4 regions of the Paenibacillus sp. y28 genome follow, and region 2 is predicted to be linked to each of the others. Evidence: predicted binding sites of a transcription regulator. Region 2 holds the regulator's gene; each other region holds the start of a gene.
What was found. The regulator Rex, encoded in region 2, represses fermentation and respiration genes when NADH is low (regulators of the CRP and FNR family bind a similar motif). The targets are predictions, from matches to a motif close to TTGTGAAATATTTCACAA.
Positions count from the first base shown of each region.

Region 1: the regulator Rex is predicted to act here: its motif matches at 2,102-2,119, upstream of WBG83_RS07200 (DoxX family membrane protein).
Region 3: the regulator Rex is predicted to act here: its motif matches at 1,601-1,618, upstream of nirB (nitrite reductase large subunit NirB).
Region 4: the regulator Rex is predicted to act here: its motif matches at 3,384-3,401, upstream of WBG83_RS07540 (formate/nitrite transporter family protein).

Region 1 covers NZ_JBBBNV010000006.1:3,427-8,073, reverse strand. The annotation lists gene WBG83_RS07210 (cation:proton antiporter) at 1-1,202, opposite strand, end outside; gene WBG83_RS07205 (cation:proton antiporter regulatory subunit) at 1,206-1,700, opposite strand; gene WBG83_RS07200 (DoxX family membrane protein) at 2,208-2,771, shown strand; gene WBG83_RS07195 (ATP-binding protein) at 2,857-4,647, opposite strand, start outside.
Region 2 covers NZ_JBBBNV010000001.1:504,335-508,981, forward strand. The annotation lists gene WBG83_RS02205 (amidohydrolase) at 1-426, opposite strand, end outside; gene WBG83_RS02210 (DUF47 domain-containing protein) at 673-1,293, shown strand; gene WBG83_RS02215 (redox-sensing transcriptional repressor Rex) at 1,356-1,976, opposite strand; gene dinG (ATP-dependent DNA helicase DinG) at 1,976-4,647, opposite strand, start outside.
Region 3 covers NZ_JBBBNV010000002.1:37,581-42,227, forward strand. The annotation lists gene WBG83_RS03340 (bifunctional transcriptional activator/DNA repair enzyme AdaA) at 20-745, shown strand; gene WBG83_RS03345 (SPL family radical SAM protein) at 699-1,517, shown strand; gene nirB (nitrite reductase large subunit NirB) at 1,707-4,148, shown strand; gene nirD (nitrite reductase small subunit NirD) at 4,177-4,521, shown strand; gene WBG83_RS03360 (formate/nitrite transporter family protein) at 4,540-4,647, shown strand, end outside.
Region 4 covers NZ_JBBBNV010000006.1:85,672-90,318, forward strand. The annotation lists gene WBG83_RS07525 (YiiG family protein) at 1-307, shown strand, start outside; gene WBG83_RS07530 (DUF3829 domain-containing protein) at 309-1,352, shown strand; gene WBG83_RS07535 (L-lactate dehydrogenase) at 1,541-2,455, opposite strand; gene WBG83_RS07540 (formate/nitrite transporter family protein) at 2,452-3,240, opposite strand; gene WBG83_RS07545 (hypothetical protein) at 3,457-3,717, shown strand; gene cyoA (ubiquinol oxidase subunit II) at 3,994-4,647, shown strand, end outside.

The DNA.
Region 1 (4,647 bases), on a different contig from region 2:
GTCTCATCCTTGGCTCGTTTCCGCTTCGTCAACCGCTCGTAAATCCCGTATATTCCTTTGGATTCCTTCGCCAGCAGCGGGCCGAGTATCGCGAGCAGCAGTACATAAAGCACGGCAAAGGACTGAATCGCGGGCAGCAATCCGCCGGCTTTGCCCAGATTAGCCATAATAATAGAGAATTCGCCCCGCGACACTAGGGTGAAGCCTACGTTTAACGAGGCACGCGGTGATACGCCGGAAAGCCGGCCTGCGATAAACCCGGCAAACAGGTTGCACAGGAGTGTCAGGATGACAGCAAGGACCGCCATCAGGACAGCCCCTCCCAGCGCCGTCGGCTCGATCGTTAAACCGAAGCTGAAAAAAAACAATGCGCCGAAAAAATCGCGGAACGGCATGACAAAATGCTCAATCCGCTTCACATGAGCTGATTCCCCCAGCACCAGGCCAATCATCAAGGCGCCGATGGCCTCTGCGACATGAAGTGTTTCCGAGAAGCCCGCTACGAGAAACAGCAGCGTCATAACCGTAAGCAGGAAGAGCTCGGAGGAAGGCACACTGAGCGCCTTATCCACATGCTTAACCAGCCTTCTCCCGATAACGAGAAACAGCACAATGAACAAAAAGGCTGATAATGCAACCAGCAGAACCCCCGTAAGCGAGGTTGCCCCGCTCAGCAGCAATCCGGACAAAATCGAAATATGAATCGCGATAAACAAATCGTCGAACATAATCATGCCCATAATAATTTCTGTCTCCGGATTGGCTGTCCGCTTCAAATCAACGAGCACCTTGGCCACAATGGCTGTCGAGGAGCTGGTCATAATCCCGCACACCACAAGCATCTCTTTCAGCGGAAGCCCCATCATCCAGCTGAGCAGGAGACCTGAAGCGAAGTTAAGCGCGACATAGCACAGGCCGCCCACAACGATCGTCTTGCCTGATTTAAGCAGCCTCGCGACGGAAAACTCCAGCCCCAAATAAAACAATAGAAACAAAATGCCAAGCCGCCCCATAAAATCGATAACGGCGGAGCTTTCAATGAAACGCAAATCTATAATCCAGAAATGAGGGGCATGCGGCCCGACAGCCATTCCAATCAAAATATAAAAGGGAATGACCGAGAACCGCAGCTTAGCGGACAAAAAAGCGACCAGCGTAATTAAAACCAGCGCCAGACCGACCTCAAAAATAATCGTATCCATCGGCTATCGACCGCCGTCCAGAAGCAGCTGCTTCAGCTTGGACAGCTGCGTCCGTTCGCCGGCAACAACAACCGTTGCTCCGGCAGTGAAGATGTGATCCGGCCCGGGACTAATGTGCGTCGTTCGGCTTTTGTCCTGCACCGCAATAATGGTTGCTCCGGTCTTTTGCCGGATATTCAGTTCGCCGATCGGCCTGCCGATGCATTGAAACCGGGTATCAACCCGAATCCATTCAATGATTAGGCCGTCCAGCACCATTTCCAGCTGCTCCAGCGCCTTGGGCTTATAGGTCATTCCGCCAATAATGGAAGAAAGCACGCGGGCTTCCTCATCGTCCAGCGTGAGGACCGACTGCACTTCATCAGGATCGTCGGCATTCATATGATACAGCTCCCGGCGCTCATCGTTGTGTACAATAACGACCAGATGATCGCCTGCTTCGGTAATCAAGGAATATTTCCGGCCAATGCCGGGGAGATCGATTTCTTTGAGGTTCATTGGAATTCCCTCCTTTCGCAAAAAGAAGGCGGCTGCTTCAATCGCGCTGCAGCCGGAGGAGTAGCATCAAGCAGGCCGCCCGTCAGGGGGCGCTTCATGCCGTTCGGAGAATAATAATGAAACCGCTTTCTAGCTGCGCTATGCCAATCTGACGGAGACCCGTCCATTCGCTTCATCGTTTTCATCCACGCTTGGCTATGGTTCATAGTAGATATCACCTCCTATTTGCGGCCTGCGCACTTTCATGCTGCTGCGGTGCTGTGTCTTCATCATGCTGCTTCCTCCCTTTATCCAAAATAAAGAAGGCTTCCGTTCTGTAGAAGCCTCCCCCTCATTGTACCAAATGTCCCCAAGAAGTCCACCCTGTCAGGCAACAGCCAGAATTGTAATTACTGTACAGGGTGTGATAAATATCACATCAAATGTAACCTGTCTACGCCTATAATAAACGATAAGAGAGAAGAAGCCGTTGTTCAGGCGTTCATTTATGGGGAGGTAGTTGTTCATATGCAAAAAGAAATTCACATTCCGGAAAATCCGGTATCCCGCTTTTTATTCAGCAGTACAAGAGCGGGGCTCATCTGGCTCGTTATCCGCTTGTACCTTGGCTATGCGTGGATTACGGCAGGCTGGAAAAAAGTGACCAGCCCGGCATGGACGGGAGACAACGCAGGCTCGGCCCTGCAGAGCTTCGTCAAGGGCGCGCTGGCCAAGGCTGAGTCAGGCAAGGATGTTACCGGCTGGTATGCAGGGTTTCTGGAAAGCTTCGTGCTTCCCAATGCCAAGATTTTTGCCTATATGGTCGCTTTCGGCGAGCTGCTGGTCGGACTGGGCCTGATTTTGGGTCTCCTTACCGGAATTGCGGCATTCTTCGGCGCCATTATGAACGTCAGCTTTTTGTTCGCCGGAACACTCAGCACAAACCCGCTGCTGTTTATTCTTGCCACTTGGCTCGTATTAGCCTGGAAAAACGCTGGCTGGTATGGTCTGGATCGCTGGGCGCTTCCGCTGCTGGGCACACCTTGGGGCGGTAAAGCAAGTCATAAAACTCACACCACCCGCGTCGATTAGAACCGTTCGTGAAAAATAAAAAAGCCGGCTCGAGCTACGGCTGGTTGTAGAAAGGGAGCCCCCGCGGGCTCCCTTTCTTATGGGTTCAGCTTATCGATTCCGGCACATAAATCGGGCCTTGCACACTTTCATCCGCCATGATCCTCAGCAGCGCTTTGGACAGCTTATGCGGCTGATACGGCTTGACCAGGTACCCTCTGGCCCCGAGATCCTGAGCCCGCTCTTTTTCTTCAAAAGCGCTGGAAACCAAAATCGGCACATGCTTCAGCAAATCACTATGCTTCATCTGTTCAATGACAGCCCAGCCGCTCATGCCGTGAGCCAGCACCAGATCCAGCACAACGGCTGCGGGAACCGTCTCCGACATCGCCTTTAGCGCCTCTTCGCCCCGGGCAAACTGAACGACATGATAGCCGCTCTCCGTCAATTCCTCCGCCAGCAGATCGGACAAGCTCGCATCGTCCTCGACAATGTAGACCGGACCCTTGCCCTGGGCTGCCGATTGTGCGGCCAATGCCATTGACTCATAGGCCGGACCGGCCAGCGGCAGCAGCAGCGTAAAGGTGCTGCCTTGCCCGTACACCGACGACGCCTTGACGTCTCCGCCGTGAATGTTCATAATTTCCTTCACAATGGCAAGCCCCAGCCCCGTTCCGCCAATCTCCCGGCGATCCGAGTTATCCACCCGATAAAATTTGTGAAACAGCTTCGGCAGCGCCTCCGCCGGAATTCCTAAACCCTCGTCCGTTATGTCAATGCATAAGTTGGCGTCCTCGCGTCTCAATTGAACAGACACTGTACCGCCATCCGGTGAATATTTGATCGCATTGCCGATCACATTCATCAGCACCTGCTTCATTTTATCCGGATCGGCATTCACATGCGCATCCTCCAGGCCGGGCTTGAATTCAAACCGGTGATTCGGCGCGTTCACACGCTGCAGCTCCATGGTTTCCCGAATGGCATCCGCCATATTCATCATGCTGAAATCATACGTCTGCTTGCGCGACTCCATCCGCTGGAGATCCAGGAAGTTATTAATGAGGGAAGTGAGCCGGTTTGCTTCCTGATGAATCGTCCCGATGTATTTCTTTTGTCTTTCCGGTGTAAGCTGTTTATGCAGCAGCAGCTCGGCAAAGCCGAGAACGCTCGCCAGCGGTGTCCGCAGCTCATGGCTGACCGTACTGACAAACTCCGATTTCAGCTGGTCGGCCTCATATTCTTTGGTAATGTCACGATGCACAAGCAGCATCCCTACGTGCTCATCTCCGGTATACAGCGGCTCGCTGTAGATTTGGACAACACGCGGCTGCGGAGCTGTCATCTCATAAATCAGGCGCTCCCGCCCGGTCCCCCGCCCCTCAACAAGATCGAGAATATACTGCTGAAGCGCCTCTGCATGTTTGACCAAAGAATGTATTCGGGCATCCAGCTGCTCCAATGTCAAGTTGACTGCCGGACCGGTTTCCCATTCGTAGCCCATCATCTGCTTCCAGCTGGAGTTAACCTGGATCGTCGTTCCATTCCGGTCAATCAGCTGCACCCCGACTTGAATCGTATCCAGCATATCCTGTGTCAGCTCACGCTGGCCTTCCGCCTTTTCATACATGTCCAGCTTCTCCAGCGACAGGGCAATTTGCTTTGCAAAGGCCGCTCCCTCCGCTTCGTCCTTCCCGGAGAAATCCAGGCTCATCCGGGTCAGCACCACAAGTGCAATCAGATTTCCTCCGGCATCCAGCACCGGAACGAATATGTCGCTTACATAGGCTGGTTCCAGATGATATCCGCGTTCGGAGGCGGAGGCAGCCCTTTTCAGCGTGTAAGGATGGCTGCTTTCCTCAATGCGGGGCAGGACACCGTCCTCATACGTGGACAT
Region 2 (4,647 bases):
CTCCGGGCACCAATTGCCAATCACACCGCGTGTCAGGCAGGCGCGCAAGCCGCTTGATTCAACAGCCTGGGCGACCTGATCCATATGATCATACATATCCACGAAGCTCGTCGTTCCGCCCTTCACCATTTCCAGAATCGAGAGCTGCGTGCCCCATTTGACATCCTCGCCTGTAAACTTCGCTTCGTTCGGCCACATTTTCTCTTCGAGCCAAACCTTCAGCGCCAAATCATCCCCATAGCCCCGCAGCAGCGACATCGCTGCATGTCCGTGCGTATTGACAAGGCCGGGCATCCACAGCTTGCCCTTCCCTGAAATAATTTCCTTGTACGCTTCTCTCGGCTCGGGAGCCTGCTCCCCGACAAAGTCAATCCGGTTCCCGTCTAAAACGATAACGCCGCGCAAAAATGGGTTCTGCTCATCCATAGTCAGCACCAGCGCGTTCTCAATTAGTGTTTTTGTCAATAAAGTCGTCACCACATTTACCCTCGCTTTCTTCAATATAGTATACGAAAATCAGCACAGCTTCACAATAAACAACTCTTTTCAGGGCAAACTAGGTTAAGATTTTGTAAATTTTTGATTGCCAAGCTAATCGCGGATATGCTATTTTTATCCTTGGTTGCTTATGTAAGCTAACAGCCGGACTGGTACGAAAGGGGTTTCTTAACGATGCTGTTTAACAAAAAAGGAGACATCGATTTTTTCAATCTGCTCATTCAATCCGCAGAAAACGCGCTTAAAGCGTCGCAGATGTTCCGAAGCGCAATGATGGGCGACAAGCCGCCTGCCACCTACTATGCAGCGCTGAAGGAGCTGGAACACAAAGGCGACTCCATTACGCACGCGATTATGAAGGGCTTGAATAAAGTATTCATTACGCCGCTGGACCGGGAGGACATTATGGAGCTCGCCGCCAAGGTGGATGACGTCATGGACGGCATTGAAGCGACCATTGCTCGCTTCGACTACCTGAACATCGATTTTACAAATCAATACATGCGTGATTTCTCCGAAGTCATCGTCAAATCCTGCGAGCATATGCTGGAAGCCTTCAAGCTGCTTTCGAAGAAGAAGTACATCCAGCTTCAAGAGCATACCGTCATTATCAACAGCCTGGAGAATGACGCTGATGCTTTGATGCGTGAAGGCATCCGCGAAATTTTCACCACTCCGCGCGATCCCTATGAGGACTTCAAGCTGAAGGAATTGTATGAGCGCCTGGAGGAAACGACGGACGCCTGCGAGGACGTAGCGAACATTCTCGAAAGCGTCGTGCTCCGTTACTCCTAATATGCATCACACCCATGATCGGCAAGCCTACGGCAGCTGGTCTTTTTTTATGTCTGGCATACTCAATCCAGGTAATAAGCCAAGCTTTGCAGCTCTGTTGTCAGGTCTGTGTACTGAACCCGAACATGCTCCGGCACCTTAATGACCGCCGGCGCGAAATTCAAAATCGCCTCTACACCGGCCTCCACAAATTGATTAGCCACATTTTGCGCTTCCACCGCAGGAACCGTAATGATGCCGATTCGAACCTCTTGGCGCTTGATGGTTTCCTGCAGCTCCTGCATCGGCTGAACCCTCAAATGGCTAATCATTTCACCGATTTTCTCCGGAACCGCGTCAAAAACGGCCACGATCTGCATCCGGTCTTGAGAATAGACGTTGTAATTGCACAGCGCCCGGCCCAGATTGCCCGCTCCGACCAAAGCGACATGGACAGTGCGGTCAAGCTTCAGGATCTGGCTTATTTTTTCAATCAGATACGATACGTCATAGCCGATTCCTTTTTTGCCGAACTCCCCGAAATACGCCAAATCCTTACGGATTTGAGCCGGATTCAAATCAAGGCGCTGGCCTAAATCCTGCGATGACACGGTATGGATATCATTTTTTTGCAATTCATTCAAAAACCGGAGATATACCGGCAGCCGCCTTACGACGGCTTCGGAAATTTTCGGCGTTTTCATCAGACGGTTTCCCCCATCCATTCTTTGATACGCCCAACAAGCTGACCGGTCGGCATATGCTCAATCTTGGGCTTAGGCAGTGAATACAAGAAATATTTGCCGTATGATGACTCGATAACCCGGGTATCGTAGAGGATGACAATCCCTTTGTCCTTTTCCTTCCGGACCAGACGGCCAAAGCCCTGCTTGAAGCGGATAACCGCTTGCGGGACCGAATACCGCATAAAGGGATTCCCGCCGGATTGTTTTATTCGTTCGCACTTGGCTTCAACCAGTGGGTGTGTCGGCGGCTGAAAAGGCAGTCTCACGATAGCAAGCACACTAAGCGCTTCCCCGGGAATGTCGACTCCTTCCCAGAAGCTGCTGGTTCCGAGCAGCACGGCACGCGGCTGATTCTGGAACAGCTTGGTCAGCTTGGTCCGGTTTCCGGAATCCACCCCCTGCCCCAGCACGCTAATATTGTGCTCGCTCAGCTGCTCCTTCAGCGGGGCGTGCACCTGCTTCAGCATCCGGTTCGAGGTGAACAGCACCAGCATCCGGCCCTGCATCTCAACTGCAATGTCCTTTAAAGAGCCTACCAGCGCATTCAGGAAATGCTGATCCGCCACAGTGCCCCGCACACTCGGAAAATCACGCGGAACGATAACCAACGCCTGCTCCCGGTAATTAAACGGAGACAGCAGCTGGACGGTTTTCAGCTTTCCTGAGGCGTGAGCGGCATCGAGGCCAAGCTGCTCGCAGCTGTAAGCGAACGATTTATCGACCGACAGCGTCGCCGATGTCATGATGACGCTGTCTTTTGGCTCGAATATATATTCACCCAGAAGCTTGCTGACATCCACAGGCGCACAGTTGAGATGAATCGAGCGGCTTTTCAGAAACGGGCTTGCTTCCAGCCAGTAGACGTAATTATTGTCATTCATTTTCATGAAAAACCGCAGGTTATCCCGGGTCCGCTGCAAATCTTTACATACGCCGGAAACATCCGTAACAAGGCTTTGCAGCGACAGCTCCTCCTGATTTTCCTTCCATTCGCCGGTCAGACGGTCCAGCTGCTTCAGGAGCGTATTTAAATCCATATATATATTATCTTCCATAATAAGCAGATCGTCCCATTTTTCAGGAAGCAGCTCTTTTTTCATCCGCTGGACAAGCTGATTGTTTTCCCCTAGTCCGTCCATTTGCGGCTTCAGCTCTGTGAACAGCTGCTCGGTCAGCTGATCCCATTGCTCCTTAATTTTAATGGTCAGCTCACTCAGGCGGTCCAGCTCCGCAAGCCAGGCTTCCAGCTTCTCCGTCCCGTTTTCCTTCATCAAGCGGATGCGCAGCTGCGGCAGAAGTCCGGTCTTGCTGTCCTTATACAGCCACACCAGGGAATTGACCAGGGTGCCATAAAACACTTCCTGACCGAGATGGCGGCTGGCTACCTCCTCGAAGTGGTGGGCCTCGTCGATAACAAGCTGCTTATACGAAGGAAGCAGCCGGTTTTCAGCCTTCACATCGGTAAACAGGAGGGAATGATTCGTAATGACGATATCAGCTGTATTGGCCTCTTGCCGGGCTCGATGGTAGAAGCATTTCTTAAACCATGGACATGCCCGGTTCAGACAGGAGTCCGTATCACTGGCTACTGTTTGCCACAAGTGGCGTCCTTTGCCAGCCAAATTAAGCTCGTCGTCTTCACCATGCCCGGTCTCTCCGAGCCAAACGATGAGCTGAGCCGCACTGATTCGCTCTTCCTTATCCGTTTCCAGCTCAAGCTGAATGACACGCTGCTCAAACTTGCGCAAGCAGAGGTAATGATTACGTCCCTTCATAATGGCCGCCCGAAACGGAACAGGAAAAATCTCGTGAAGCAGCGGAATGTCCCGCTGGCGCAGCTGCTCCTGCAAATTTATCGTATGCGTGCTCACAACAACCTTGCGGCCCTCGCGGATGCCATAATAAAGGGAGGGGATCAAATAACCAAGTGATTTGCCAGTTCCTGTTCCCGCTTCGATCATCAGGTGCTGCTTCTGGTCAAAAGCCGCTTCCACTTCTGATAGCATCTGCTCTTGCGCTTCCCGCACTTGAAAATCGCCGAATTTGGCTCGTAGGCCGTCCTTGACGGCTTCATAAAAAGGGGCAAATTCCTGATTCATTTCAGGCGGAACTTCCCCTTCCTCCCGAAGAGGCTCCAGATCAGTCCAATCCTGAACATGAATGCTGAATTGTCGGAAGTAAGAACCCGATTGCTCATCCAGAGCGGTTTGCAGCTCTTTCAGGCGCGCCTGCTCCTGCAAAAACCAGCCCAAATCGCCGGCCTCATGCCGAAACAAATGGCCCAGACGCTGCACGGTTAATAATGGCAAGCTCTGCAGCTTGTCCAGACATTTGAGCCAAATGTGAGCCGTTGCCTCGGCATCGCTGTCCGCTTGGTGCGGCCTATCATGGGAAATGCCAAAGGCACCGCTCACAAGGGAAAGCTGGTAGCTGGAAATGGTCGGATATAATATGCGAAGCAGATCCATCGTATCAAGCACTCTGCCATCAAAAGGCAAGTAACCTTCCTCAGCAAGCACCTTTTGCAAAAAACCAACATCAAATGCCGCATTGTGAGCCACAATGATCCGTCCCGCCACTCTTGAAACCATCTCATGGACGACCTCGCTGATAGCAGGCGCCTCTTCCA
Region 3 (4,647 bases), on a different contig from region 2:
GAAGCAGGGGTATACTGTGATGGAGGTGATTCGAGTGAACAAGCGTGAGAAGCAGGGGCGTGAGGAGTATCTGGGCCTGGACCGCAGCCTGCAGGAGCATGTACGCGGGGAACACGTGACGGAGCGGCAGTGGCAGGCCATTGTTGCCAATGATGCCGCCTATGATGGTATGTTTTTTTATGCGGTTAAGACCACGGGAATTTTTTGCCGGCCATCCTGCAAGTCGAAGACGCCGAATAAGGAAAATGTATGGATATTCCCCACGCCTAAACATGCATTGTCCGCCCATTTCCGCCCTTGTAAACGGTGCAAGCCGACAGGGGAACGCCTGCCTGATACGGAGTGGGTAGCCCAAATGACGCAATACATCGACCAGAATTATAAAGAAGCACTGACACTGGGCCTCTTGGCAGACATGTGTCATGGGAGCCCATATCATCTGCACCGGACATTCAAGCGGGTAAAAGGCATTACGCCGATGGCGTACATCCAGCAGGTCCGCATGGGCCGTGCGAAGGAACTGCTGGCCGGTTCAGACGATCCGATGACAGATATTGTGGCGGATGTCGGGCTGCCGAATCTTCCTTATTTCATCACACTGTTTAAGAAAATGACCGGTTATACCCCGGCGGAATACCGCCGCACGAGCCGGAACAAGCGAGCGGCAGCGCTGTGCGATTCAGCAGAAGGGGGAAATGATGAAGACGGACCAACAGTACAAGCAGCCCAAATCACTTCTGAATAAAGGGAGCGGCTTTCTTGCGGATTACAGTCATTCATTGAATCCGTATACCGGCTGTTCGTTTGGCTGCTCGTATTGCTATGTGCGTCAAATGCCGGTTTCCATATTCCGCAAGGAGCCATGGGGGACGTGGGTAGACATGAAGAAGGGGGCGGCGGATATGTTACGGAAGGAGCTTCAGCGGGCCAAAGCCAAAGGAAAAGTGACCCTCTTCATGTCATCCAGCACGGACCCTTATCAGCCTGCCGAGTACAAGGAAAAAATAACGCGCGCTCTGCTGGAGGTTATGGCTGACGACCCCCCTGATTTTGTACTCGTGCAGACCCGCAGTCCGCTTGTCCGGCGGGACATTGATTTGCTGCAGCGCCTGCAGGACCGGGTGAGGGTTAGCATGACCGTAGAAACGGACCGGGAGGACATCCGCAAGCATTTTGCGCCGGGCGCGCCGCCGATCCAGGCCAGATTAAGGACGCTTCAGCTGTTGGCGGAGGCCGGTATTCCCGCTCAAGCGGCCATCGCTCCGCTGCTGCCGAGCACGGAGGCGTTTGCGGACAAGCTGCTGCCTCTGGTCAATCGGGTATGTATCGACGATTATTTCATGGGGGACGGCAGCGGCGGCAAACGGACGCGCCAGCTCGGAATACGCCGCTTATACGAGGAACTGGGGCTGGAGGAGTGGTATCATCCGGATGCTTATCGTATCGTTTACGAGAGATTCGTCCGCGTGTTTCCGGAAGGACAAGTTTTGCTCAGCAGGTACGGTTTTGCGCCTTGAATATTTGTGGTGAAAAGGCATGGACGGTTGCTTCTGCGGGGTCTATTTTTGCCGGGCCGTTAGTTCACAAGACGTTCAATAATAAGTGAAAAGAATCACAACCGTGTGACCTTTCTCACATGTTCCTGCTTCTCTTCCGTGTATACTCTCAACTATAGTCACAAGTTGATTGTTTAAGGAGGGGCCTCAATGGTAATGCACAAAAAGGAACAACTCGTTGTCATCGGAAATGGCATGGCCGGCATCAGTACGGTCGAACAAATATTGAAGCTGACCTCACGGTTTGAGATTACCGTGTTCGGGAGCGAGCCGCATCCCAATTATAACCGAATTATGCTATCCTATGTTCTGGACGGCAGCAAGACGATGGAGGATATTATCCTCAACGACTGGGACTGGTACAGGGATAACGGCATCAAGCTGCACGCCGGAACAACGGTTTCCCATATCGATGAGGAGAATAAGGAAGTCGTGACCACGCAAGGCATCCGTGTTCCTTACGATAAAGTAATCATTGCAACAGGCTCAAAGCCGTTTATTCTTCCGGTGCCCGGCGCAGAGAAGGAAGGCGTTGTCGGATTTCGGGATATCGCCGACTGCCATCATATGCTGGAAGCGGCCAAAGCCTGTAAGAAAGCGGCTGTTATCGGAGGCGGACTGCTTGGGCTGGAGGCTGCCAAAGGGCTTGTTCACCTTGGAATGGACGTAACGGTTGTCCATCTGATGGAGGATTTGATGGAACGGCAGCTGGATCGGCAGGCGTCCTCCATGCTGAAGGCGGAATTGGAGCGCCAAGGCATCCGGTTTCTTATGGGGGCACAGACGGTGGAGCTTACCGGGGGCGACCGTGTGGCCGGGCTGCGCTTTGCCGATGGCACCGGGCTGGAGGCAGAGTTTGTCGTGATGGCTGCAGGCATTAAGCCTGATTTCAGTGTGGCTGCGGCGAGCGGGATACAAACCAAACGGGGCATTGTGGTTAATGATTACATGCAAACATCGATGGCGAATGTTTATTCAGTCGGGGAATGTACGGAGCACCGCGGGATTTGCTACGGACTTGTCGCGCCGTTATTCGAGCAGGGCCTGGTGCTGGCTAAGCATGTGTGCGGCGTGGAAACCGCGCCTTATGAAGGCTCGGTGGTATCTACCAAGCTGAAGATCTCAGGTATCGACGTGTTCTCGACCGGCGAATTTATCGAAGGGCCGGAGCACAGGGTCATCACCAGCAGGGATGATTGGAGAGGCGCGTATAAGAAAATATTGCTCAAGGACCAGGTCATGGTGGGGGCTGTTTTGTTCGGGGATATTACCGACTCGGCCAATTTGCAGAAATGGGTTAAGCAGGGGGCGGTCATGACCGACGAACGGTATGCTTCGCTCATGGGAACCGGCTCCGGCTGCAGCCATAACGGCAGACCTTCTGCCGGAGTAGAGCAGATGGCCGACGACGAAATCGTCTGCGGCTGTAACGGCGTCACCAAAAAAACGATTGTTGATGTCATTACCGAGAAGCAATTGACGACCGTCGAAGAAATTAAGGCCTGCACCGGAGCGACCCGCTCGTGCGGAGGCTGTAAGCCGGTGGTGGAGCAAATGCTGCAGTATGTGCTTGGCGATGGCTTCAAGGCAGCGGCAAAGCAGGGAATTTGCGGCTGCACCACACTCGGACGTGATGAGATTGTGGCGGAGATAAAGGCGAAGGGGCTCACAACGACGAAGGAAGTTATGCATGTGCTAAACTGGAGCCAAACGGAGGGCTGCTCCAAATGCCGTCCGGCCCTGAATTATTATTTGGGTATGCTGTACCCCGATACCTTCGAAGATGAAAAGGAATCCCGCTTTGTAAATGAACGCATGGGCGCCAATATTCAGAAGGACGGCACGTTCACGGTCGTACCGCGTATGTATGGCGGAGTGACCACACCGGAAGAGCTGAAGAAAATCGCCGACGTTTCTCTGAAATATGAGGTTAAGGCGGTCAAGGTGACAGGCGGGCAGCGGCTCGATCTGATCGGGGTGAAAAAAGAGGATTTGCCGAAGGTCTGGGCAGAGCTCGACATGCCGTCAGGGTATGCATACGCCAAATCACTCCGGACCGTCAAGACGTGTGTCGGATCGCAATTTTGCCGCTTCGGCACGCAGGATTCCATGGGGATGGGAGCGCTGCTGGAACGCAAGTTTGAACGTCTGGATTTCCCGGCCAAATTCAAGATGGCTGTAAACGGCTGTCCGCGGAATTGCGCAGAATCCTGCACAAAGGATATCGGCATTGTCGGAAACGATGGCGGGTGGGAAATTTTCATCGGCGGGAACGGCGGGGTCAAAGCCCGGCTTGCCGATTCACTTTGCAAGGTGAAGACGGACCAGGAATTAATGGACCTGTGCGCCGCTGTCATGCAATATTACCGGGAAACGGGCAATTATTTGGAGAGAACCTCGGAATGGGTGGAGCGTATGGGGCTCGATAATATCCGCCAGGCCGTGGTGGAGGACACCGGGAACCGGAAGGCGCTAGTAACCCGTATTGAATTCGCGCTGCATCAGGTAGAAGAGCCATGGACAAAAATGCTCAGGGACGCTGAAGTCAGCAGCGCTTTATTCGAGCAATTGCAAATTCATTCGAAAGCTTAGCTGGACGATGCATAAGGAGGGACAAACGATGAAAAGCCAAGAGGCCTTTTATCCGGTAGGCAGGCTGGAGCAGCTTCTGCCGCAAATCGGGCGGGTGGTCAGCTTCAAGGGCAGGGAGATTGCCTTGTTCCGGACATCCGCTGATCAAATATTTGCTCTGGAAAACCGGAGCCCGCATCCCAAAGGAGGACCGCTCGCCGAAGGAATGGTGTCGGGAAACTATGTGTACGACCCGCTGTATGATTGGAAAATAGATTTGACGTCAGGCCGCGTACAGGCACCGGATACCGGGCAGGTGCTGACCTTTCCGGTACAGGTAATCGACGGGCAGGTGCTGCTTGGCGAACCGGAGCTTCAAGGGACGGGGAGTTAAGCACAAGGAGGATGCCGTATGTTTACGCAGCATGTAGAAGCCATTGTGGAAGCGGCTGTGAAGAAAAAAGAAAGCATGAATCAAAGCTTGGCCCGTTATCTGGTGTCATCCATGCTGGCCGGAGCT
Region 4 (4,647 bases), on a different contig from region 2:
TAAGGAGAAGTATGCGCTGCTGACCGAGGACATTGCCAAATTCCTGGAATATACACAGGACGATGCCCGGAAGAAGAAGGAAGGCGTGACGATGCTGCTTCCTGCGTACACCTCCAGCATTGAGGGGGTAAAGGTCACGGCGACGGACATATTGCAAATTTTGGAGACGAAGGATATCACAATCAATTCCGAAACCAAAGGCAAGGTGAGGACCGGGGGAGGAAATGCGATCGTAAGCAGGTTTGACACCAAGGTGTCCGCCTTGATTAGGTCCTACAATATCTTTAACCAGACGGGGTCGTTCTAGGATGAAACGGTTGAAGTCATGGCTGCGTGCCTGCTCTCTTCTGCTCATCATCAGCTTTTTGTGCGCGGGATTGGCGTCTTGCGTAAGCCCGAAGCTGCAAAAGGCGATTCCAATGACGGACAACGAGCAGCTGCTCCGGCAAAAGATAGGCGCTTATACGGCGTTAGCGGTCTTTATGAAGGGGAAGCAGAACGATTTGCTGGAGTATTATTTCCTTCATTTCGGCGCGGCGGAGCCACTCGCTGTGGACAGCAAATCGTCCAAGCTTATGACCGGGATTTTCCTTGAGTTTAAAAACAAAAAGGAAATCGATCCGTATTTCGGCTACGCCGACAAGCAGCCGGCGCTGGACGAAGCGGACCGCACGCTGAAGGAGCTGTATCCGAAGTGGAATGAGCTGATGACCAGCATCATCGAAGCGGATTCCTACTATAAAATGAAATCGTATGTGGATGATGATTTCGCGAAGGGCAAGGAGCTGCACCGGAGCATACTGGCCTTGCGGGCGGAGGTCAAGCCTTTGACAGACTCGTTTCTGGCACAGTTCGGCACCCTGCTGGCTGAGCAGAGGACGGCAGAGCTGAATGATTTCAAGTCCAAGAACCTGCTTGTTACCTACTATGCGCTGAACACGATTGTGGCTGCGCGGGAGGTGGAAGCGGAGCTGAACAGACAGGGGCTGACGTACCGGAATGTAACGGATTTGGATACGGTGGAGTTTCAAGGCAAGTATGAGGTGCTTGTGGAGAGCGCCGGTCAATTTCTCGCGTATTCAAAGGACGCGGAGCGGCTGAAGCAGGAAGCGCTGGACTACAATGTGAGCTCCATGGATATTTTCCGGGCGAGGGTGGTCAATCTGAAGGCGGCTGCCACTGACATTCTGATGAAGGCGAAGCAGGAATCAGCGAAGGAGCGCCAGAGGCCGGCCCAGGTTACGCCGGGGATGTACAAGTCGGGCATGCCGGAGCATTTCTCCAAGCTGCTTGGTGAAACCGAGCTCCAGTATATGCAGAGCATTGACCAGCGGTATCAAGTCGACAAGTAATCAAACAAAAGTAATCAAACAAAAAGTAATCAAACAAAAAGTAATCAAACAAAAAGTAATAAACAAAAAGTAATCAAACAAACAAAGCCAGCCTTTGGCTTCACCACGTGGTGAAGCCAAAGGCTGGCTTCTTTAATGGACATTCATTTCACAGACGTACCTCGTCGGTAAGTCCCGCTTACCGGCAATTACTCCGAGATCGATTGAATCAGGTCCTTCAGCTTGTTTGCAGAGCGGTGCAGCAGCTCCTTTTCCTGCTCGGACAGCTGGATATCCAGCACCTGCCGGACGCCCTGCCGGTCCACAATGCAAGGCACGCCGAGATACACATCGGATACGCCGTGATAGTTATCGAGCAGGGTCGATACGCACAGCACGGCGGATTCGTTCCTGAGAATGGCCGTGACGATGCGGTCAAGCGCCAGGGCGATTGCATAGTAGGTCGCGCCTTTGGCTTCGATAATCTGATAAGCGGCATCGCGGGTGTTGGTAAAAATTTCGTTCTTCGCTTCTTCACTGAGCGTAATCTCTGAACCGGCCACGTTAGCCAGACTCCACACCGGCAGCTCGGAATCGCCGTGCTCCCCGATGATGTGCGCGTGCACGCTGCGCGGGTCGAGATCCAGCTCCTCGCCAATCAGATAACGGAAGCGGGCGCTGTCCAGCAGGGTGCCGGAGCCGATGACCCGGTTGACCGGCCAGTTCGATTTTTTCAAGGAGAAGTAGCTCATAATATCGACCGGATTGGTGGCGAGAAGCAGAATTCCGTCTTCGTTATATTTCAATACCTCTGAAATAATGCTTTCATAGATAGCAACATTGCGCTTCAGCAGGTTGACACGGGTCTCACCCGGCTTCTGGGCGGCTCCGGCGGTTATGATGATGATATCCGCATCGCGGCAGTCCTCGTACGTGCCGGCCCAAACCTTGGTGCCGCCGATAAACGGCAGGCCGTGATTCATATCAAGCGCATCCCCGACTGCTTTTGCATGGTTGGCATCGATAAGGACGAGCTCATCCATTCTGCCCCGCAGCAGGAGCGTATAAGCGGTAGTGGAGCCAACGGCGCCAACGCCGATAATGACGATTCTTGTTTTTTTCATTTGGAAATCTCCTCTTCAAACGGTTTGTTAACGAAATAATACATAAAGCCCATCAGCAGCGCCCCGCCTGCAAGGTTTCCAAGCGTTACGGGCACCATATTATGAAGCAAATTGGCGACCGACATGGCCGGAGGATGCTCCAGGACCAGCGCGATGGCGAACGTGCACATATTGGCGATGCTGTGCTCATAGCCCGAAATAAAGAAGCAGAATACAAACAGCATCATTGTAAACAGCTTGGGCCCGTCTCCTTGCAGCCCCATCGGGATAAAGAAGGCCAGGCATACGAGCCAGTTACACAACAGCGCGCGGAAAAACAGCTCCAGTACCGGCGCCTCCAGCTTTTTGTCGACGACACTCAGCAGAAAGCCGTTGACACTCGGGTCCTTGAACAGTCCCGTCGTCCAAATCAGGAAGGCGAAGAAGAGCGCGCCAATCAGGTTGCCCGCATAGCTCATCAGCCACAGCTTGATCACTTCGCCCCAGCGCAGCTTCTTCCTCAGCGCAGCAAATGTGTAGTAGAACGTATTGCCGGTGAATAAGTCGCCGCCTCCGTAAGCGATCAGGATAATCGCGCCGCCGAAGGTAAGCGCGGCCATCGGGTACGTAAGGGGCGAATGCTCCAAATAAAAGAAGCTTCCCGTTTTGAAGGCCACAATGACCCCGAACCCGATAAACATACTGGCCAGCATCGCACGCAGGAGGTAGCGCACTTTACTCGCTTGAAACACGCGATGCTTTTTTAAAGCCAGCTTCTCGACTTGTTGTAATGGAACGTGTTCCATCCCGCATGAACGCTCCTTTCTGGTAGACATAGCCATACTTTAACATGGTTAGGATCGGATGTTCTGTGACAAATATCACACACCGGCAAGGCTCGAAGGCCTTTAACTAAATTTGATATTTTTTTGACCAAAAAGTGAAAATTATTTGAACAAATTCATATCCTATAGTATACTGAAATCAAAGAAAGCACTTTCACACAGTTTGGAGTGATTACAATGGCGACAAAAACTGCATCATCTTCAGAAGTTACCCCGGACGCACGGGATGTAGGTCGTCTGGTTAAGCTGATGACCGCAGCGGCGTGGTTTTTCCTGGGCCTCGGCATCGCACTTAGCCTGTATAGCATTGAACATTTTAGTGAAGAGAACACTGCGCTTATGGTCGGGCTCGGATTTATGGTAGGCAGTGTCTTCATTTACGTTATTCGTACGGCGATTCATTTGGTTCATTCACGGGCGGAATCAGAGAACGAATAGGCGTTGCGAACGAGTTTCTACCTATTATAATGGGTGACTCGCGGAGCCCCCCCGCTTTTAGCCATCTGGCTAAAGGCGGGGGGCTTTCTTTGTAATCGTTTCAAGATATGGCGGCGCGGTGACAAAATTTTTTCAAAAGTAAGGCGATACTTTGACGTATTTGTAAACACAGGAGAGAAGTTCGCTCATATCTGTTATGGTATATGTAGCAAAGAACAATTTTGATTTTGGCAGGCGGATGAATGAACGCTTTCGCACGAATGGGGAGGATCGCCAATGCAGAAACCGAAACAAGTTTTTCGGGTCGCAATACCGGTTTTGTTTATGTTCATGATCTTGCTTTTGTCTGGCTGTAGCAGCGATTTGATGGTCATGGACCCGAAAGGGCCTATCGGACAAAGCCAGAAGGATTTAATTATTATTTCGTCCGTGTTATGCGGCATTATTCTGGTGCCGGTGCTTGCCTTGACCGCCTACATCGTATGGCGTTACCGGGATGTGCCGAACAACAGCGCCAGCTACCAGCCTAACTGGTCCCACAGTACGAAGATGGAAGTAGTCTGGTGGGGCATACCGATTGTCATTATCATTATTTTGGCGGCGATAACAGCGAAGTATACGTTTGCTTTAGAGCCCTCCAAGCCGATTGAGTCGACCAAGAAGGCCATTACGATTCAGGCGACCTCGCTCGACTGGAAATGGCTGTTTACTTATCCGGAGCAGGGAATTGCTACGGTCAATACATTGCAAATTCCAGAGGATGTTCCGATTCGTTTTGAATTGACATCGGATGCGCCGATGAACTCGTTCTGGATTCCGCAGCTTGGCGGCCAGATGTACACGATGTCCGGCATGGCAATGACTTTGTATTTACAAGCGGATGAGCAGGGCGTATACTACGGCTCTGGAGCGAACTTCAGCGGCGAGCAT